DNA from 2 places in the Paenibacillus borealis genome. Region 1 is predicted to be linked to the other one. Evidence: predicted binding sites of a transcription regulator. Region 1 holds the regulator's gene; the other holds the start of a gene.

What was found. Region 1 encodes LexA, which represses DNA repair genes until DNA is damaged. Its sites were predicted from a motif close to CGAACATATGTTCG; they were not measured.
Region 2: a site for LexA is predicted at 1,378-1,391, ahead of recA (recombinase RecA). Genes of this name have one in related genera too.

The regions. Positions count from the first base shown of each region.
Region 1 covers NZ_CP009285.1:4,677,502-4,680,638, reverse strand. Annotated here, with positions in the region: gene PBOR_RS19545 (hypothetical protein) at 1-148, shown strand, start outside; gene PBOR_RS19540 (hypothetical protein) at 329-886, shown strand; gene PBOR_RS19535 (L,D-transpeptidase) at 1,005-1,343, opposite strand; gene lexA (transcriptional repressor LexA) at 1,541-2,167, opposite strand; gene PBOR_RS19525 (LysM peptidoglycan-binding domain-containing protein) at 2,448-2,777, shown strand; gene PBOR_RS19520 (DUF896 domain-containing protein) at 2,888-3,097, shown strand.
Region 2 covers NZ_CP009285.1:4,843,417-4,846,553, forward strand. Annotated here, with positions in the region: gene PBOR_RS20255 (regulatory protein RecX) at 1-114, opposite strand, end outside; gene recA (recombinase RecA) at 244-1,308, opposite strand; gene PBOR_RS20265 (competence/damage-inducible protein A) at 1,593-2,882, opposite strand; gene pgsA (CDP-diacylglycerol--glycerol-3-phosphate 3-phosphatidyltransferase) at 2,942-3,137, opposite strand, start outside.

The DNA.
Region 1 (3,137 bases):
GGAGAGACTTGAAGAAATCAATGAGAATCTGCGCAGAATTCCAAGCGGCACGCGTGCCAGAAGAGAACTGCTGGCTGCCAGAGCATCTATCCGTGAAGCGATTCGTTTAAACACTATTGCTATCCGGTTGTTACGCAGCGTGTTGTAGTCAGTCAGAGGATATGTATCCAGTCAAAGACATCCTTCCGGGATGTCTTTTTGCTTGTGATTGAGACTGTGAAAGGGGCGGAGTATAATTAAATGATGTAATGTATGCGATTACGGAAATACATATCAGGATAACATGATGAACAAGCTGCATAAGAGCTTGATTAGGAAGGTGAGAAGAATGGACGATCAATTACGCCAGCGTCTGGGATTACCGGAATTACACTATAATGAACCGCTGATTGATGGAGAAGCTGAGATCGCGGCAGGGACACCTGACTTGGAGGCAGCCGGTACGACCGTGCTGAATGTCTCCAGAGAAGATGTGGAGAAGGGACGGCTGGAGAACTATCTGCGTGAGTTCAAGAAATATGAGAAAAAGAAGCTGCAGGGCAAAATTACAATCATTTTCAATGGCTATGAGCAGGATCGCAGGGAGGTCTATCAGGTACGGGAGATTACGAATTGGGTTGACCGGCTGCTGAAAAACGTTCCCCATCTGTTCTATTTCCTCAGCAGGGACAATTACGCCATGCGGATTGCATTCTTTTGTCTGTCTGAGGTGGTGGGACGCTCCGGGATGGAAGTCTCCATCACCAAAGAGCAGGGACGCAGGCTAATCGAGAAAGTAACCAAGAGCGCAGTAGTCTATGCCAAAAAAAGCAAAGACTCATTTTCGGAGCAGTGGAGTCTGGCTGAAAGTATTCTGGAAGAGCTTGGCTACGAACAAACTGTTTAATAGGTTATCCAGAAGAACTCCTTTGGCGAATTTTGGCCAAAGGGGTTCTTCTGTTCCGCGTGGACATACAGGCAGGCGCAGCATGTTTTGCGGAACCGGCGGGTGTACACTAGGGCGGCTACTCCCTAATGGTCACACGGGTACCAATGGGGAGAATTGCAGCCAAAGCGACCACGTCCTGGTTATACATGCGGATACAGCCGTGGGAGACCATGTGGCCAATAGAGGAAGGGTCATTGGTTCCGTGAATCCCGTAATGCGGCTTGGACAGACCCATCCAGAAAGCTCCGAACGGTCCACCCGGGTTGGGCTGCTTATTAATGATCGTATATTCTCCTATGGGCGAAACGGTCAGCATCCTGCCGATGCCGACAGGGAATCCTCTGGTTACGGTGTCATTATCGAGCAGGTAAAGCATACGCTGTGAGAGGTCGACAATAATTCGATAATTGGGCATGGGGATCAGCACTCCTTTGTAATCAGGATATGTGCGGATGGCTGAAGCGGTTCGGGAGAAAAAATGCCGAAAAACCAACACGGGAACGAATGTTTGCATGTTGGTTTTTTGGCATTTTTCGCATTTTCAACAGGATAAAACCAGGAAAAAGGCTGCTTCGCTTCATGCGGAGCAGCCTAATTATGAAGGAGAAAGGATTAATGGATATCGCGGAATAATCCGATGACTCTGCCCAAAATAGTAACGCGGTTAAGGCGGAGAGGCTCATAAGCCGGGTTCTCCGGTTGCAGCCTGATATGATCACGTTCTTTGTAAAAGGTCTTAACGGTTGCTTCATCTTCTTCGGTCATCGCAACAACGATGTCACCATTGTCGGCAGTTTGCTGTTGACGGACGATGACGTAATCGCCATTCATGATACCGGCATCAACCATGCTGTCGCCGAGTACAGAAAGCATGAATACCTTGTTATCCCCTACGTAATGAGTAGGTAGCGGGAAGTAATCCTCGATATTCTCTGTAGCAGTAATGGGAACACCAGCAGTAACCTTACCAATTACAGGGATACGGGTAACCGTCTGGACGAATTGATGTACATTCTCTGAATCTTCCTGACCGAGCAATTCAATCGCACGCGGTTTCGTAGGATCGCGCCGGATCAGGCCCTTCTTCTCAAGCCGGTCCAGATGACCGTGCACTGTAGAACTGGAGGCCAGGCCAACAGCTTCGCCGATTTCCCGAACAGACGGAGGATAACCCTTGCTGCGGACTTCGTTACGTATAAATTCCAGGATCGCCAGCTGGCGACTCGAAATCTTTGACATCGGAATCAACCCCATATACTATGTTTGGGAAAATTATAACATAGAACTGCCGTTCGTACAAACATAAGTTCTAAAATGAGGAAATTGCAGGCCAGATAATTAAGGGAACAGTTGTTCGAAAAAACTATTGATCAAAACACATGTTCGTGTTATATTATTTTCGAAAGTAAGAACAAGTGTTTGGAGGTCGATATTAATGTTAAAATACAGCACATACAACAGTATCTACAACGAGGATGTCAAGGTGTCCGCTCCCGGTAATCCATTACCCCATATTCTAATGAGAAAGTTCAAAGATAAGACTCTTCATCTGCTGTCTGCACTCACAACCTTATTCCGCCAGATCAGCTTCATTAAGATTACTCTGGTTCTGTTGCTTATGATTTCCGGATTTACAATAGTGGGGAATGTGTTCGCCGGTTCTGTCTCTTTAATGAAGCCGGAGAAGCGGATCGTGGTTGAACACGGAGACACCTTGTGGAGCATTGCGCTGAAGAATAAACCGGATGATATGAAGACTGCTGTATATATAGAAGGAATTAAGAAGGCAAATGGTCTGAAGGACAGTGGAATTAAGTCCGGAGATATACTGTCCGTGCCGGTATATTAAGTGAAAGAAGCATAGTGGTGTTCGACTCGGAGAGCTTTCAGGGGGTAGACCTTGACAAGCTCTTTTTCTCATGGCAAAGTTAGAATGAATTTATAGGGGAGGGGAAAGTATTGAATATTGACGAATTGGTCGCACGCATCAATGATTTGGCACGCAAACATAAGAACGGCGGCCTGAATGAGGAAGAATTGGCAGAACGTGCCAAGCTTCGCGAGATTTATCTGGGCAACATCCGCAGCAACTTCCGGGCCCAGCTTGATACCATTGAAATTGTGGATAATCCGGAGCATGAAGAAGGCAACAACGGACGTAAAGCTTAGTCTGCAGCCTTTTCATAGATAATACAGGATGACTAGGGGG
Region 2 (3,137 bases), 170 kb from region 1:
GTTCGACTTCTTCAGACGCTCTACACGCGTAATTACAAGCTCTTCATCTTCGGGGAAATCGGCCAGGACCTGCACATCCTGGTCATCCGGCTCAGAATCCAATTGAATCACCATAACTGTTACTCACCTCATTAACATAGACAGAATGCCTGTTTAATTTATGAAAAAGCGCCCTGCTCATTCATCACAGGGCGCCTTATATCTTATCTTCATTATTAAATTACTAAGGACCTGAAGATTACATTATTCAATCTCAAGCAGTAATTTCTCTTCTTCCTCTTGCTCTGCAACAACATCAGCTTCCGTTGGTGCAGCTACCAGAGTAGATAAGTTACTTGCTTCGCGGATCTTATTCTCGATCAGCAGGGCAATATCCTGATGTTCCTTCAGGAACTGCTTGGAGTTCTCACGGCCTTGGCCAAGACGCTCACCCTCGTAAGAATACCAGGCACCGCTCTTGTTGACGATATCCATCTCAGTACCGATATCCACAAGGCTTCCCTCTCTGGAAATCCCTTCACCGTACATAATATCCACATCCGCTTGCTTAAACGGAGGCGCTACCTTGTTCTTCACGACCTTGATCTTAGTACGGTTACCCACTACATCGTTACCCATCTTGATACTCTCTACCCGGCGTACATCCAAACGAACGGAGGAATAGAATTTCAGAGCGCGTCCACCCGGAGTGGTCTCAGGGTTACCGAACATAACACCGATCTTCTCACGAAGCTGGTTAATGAAGATTGCAATGGTGTTGGATTTGTTAATGGCACCAGACAGCTTACGCAATGCCTGGGACATCAGACGGGCCTGCAAACCTACGTGGGAATCTCCCATGTCGCCTTCAATTTCGGCCTTCGGCACCAATGCGGCAACGGAGTCCACAACGATGATGTCTACAGCTCCACTGCGAACGAGCGCTTCAGCAATTTCCAGTGCCTGTTCGCCCGTATCCGGCTGGGATAGCAGCAATTCATCAATGTTAACGCCAAGCGCATTGGCATATTTAGGGTCAAGCGCATGCTCGGCATCGATGAAAGCAGCTTGTCCGCCAAGCTTCTGTACTTCTGCGATAGCATGAAGAGCAACTGTCGTCTTACCGGATGATTCCGGTCCGTATACTTCAATAATGCGTCCTTTGGGAAGTCCGCCAATACCTAGTGCAATATCAAGTGCCAAAGATCCGCTAGGTACAACTTCCACTTTCATGTGAGTGGATTCTCCCAGTTTCATGATCGAACCTTTACCGAATTGTTTTTCTATTTGACGAAGCGCCATATCAAGCGCTGCACGACGATCTGACAATCAGACCACTTCCTTCACTGTTTATAGTATTATAATAACGTGTTTTGGAGGTCTTGCCAAGCTTTTTTTCGAACATACATTCGTTTTTTTTGTCTCCCGGGTTAATACTCCCTTTTATTGTAAGCCTCCTTCCGGATGATGAACACACAAGCTTAATCCTCAAAAGGTCACAGTCGGTGGATCATAGAGGTCACGCCAGCGGGGAATATAAACAAAGAACCGCAGCAGAGAATTTCTATGCCACGGTTCTTCCGTATGAACAAATTATATACCGGCCCGGTTAATTATTGCAAGGCCGATCCTTCAAGCGGGGTTGCCACTTTGCGTTCCTCCAGCCGGCGCCAGAGGCGGTACAGCAAAGCCTTGACTGTACGCAGGCGGATGTTCTCGCGGGTTCCCTTGAGATTGAGCTCATATACCTCCGTCTTCCGGCCGCGTTCGGCCAGTCCGACGAACACAAGCCCCACAGGCTTCCGTTCGGAATATCCCGGCCCGGCTACACCGGTAACAGACAAGCCAAAGTCACTATCCCCGATCATCCGCACCTGCTCTGCCAGCACTTCGGCTACCTCACGGCTGACCGCACCGGGTGCGTCAGGACCTTCCAGCATGGCTGCAGGCACATTCAGCAGCTTCTTCTTCAAATCATTCGAATAACAGACGATTCCCCCGGCGAACATGGATGCGCTGCCCGGGATGTTCGTGATGCTCTCCATCAGCAGTCCGCCCGTGCAGCTCTCAGCAGCACTTAGCGTCAGACCTGCATCCGCCATCCAGTCGACAATCAGCTGCTCCAGCGGCACATCGATATTGGCATACAGATTCTCCGGCAAAATACCGGCAATCTTCTTCTCCAGCACATCAAGCTTAACCATGGCCTCGCGCTCGGACGGGGCTTTGGTGGAAATCCGCACTGTCACTTCGCCTTCCTTGGCATAAGGAGCAATCGTAGGATCGCTCTGGCCGCGGATCAGGTCAATCAGCTTGTCCTCCAGCAGCGATTCGCCAATACCTGCAAACTTAAGCATCTTGGAGTAGATCGGCATTTCGCTGGTCAGTGCATGCTGCTGCAGCCAAGGCTTGGCTTTATCTGTGAACATCGGCTTCATCTCCCGGGGAGGACCCGGTAGCACGATGTAATACTTGTTCTCTTCCGCAAAAGCAATACCTACCGCAAGTCCGATCTCATTAGACAATGGCGTCGTCCCTTCAATCACCAGCGCCTGCTTCCGGTTATTCTCCGTCATGACAATCTTGCGGTCATCGAAGAAGCGCTGCACATGATCCATAGCAAGCTGGTCGATATGGAGGGTACGGCCAAGCGCCGCAGCCAGTGCATCTTTGGTCAGATCATCTTCCGTCGGACCGATTCCGCCGGTAAATAAGATAATATCCGCACGGCTCCGTGCAATCTCAATCGCTTCCAGAAGACGATTCTTGTTGTCCCCGACTACGGTCTGAAAATAAACATCAATTCCTAACGCAGCCAGCTCTATTGAAAGAAACTGGGCATTGCTGTTAACAATCTGTCCAAGCAAAAGTTCTGTTCCAACGGCAATAATTTCCGCTTTCATAGCTGGCGTTCTCCTCCTGATTGTAGAAATCACGCAAGAATCAAGCTGCACGGCAGAGTTCAGGCATTATGAAGCTGCAGCAAGTCCTTGTTCTTCACGAAATAATCAATACCCGAATAAATGGTGATAATCGCTGCAGCCCAAATCGCAATATCATCCACCGGGATGCTGACGAACTGGAACGGGAAATTGTTAAGCAGAAGCAGCGAAATGGCGACAATCTGAATAACTGTCTTTATCTTGCCCCATTTGCTC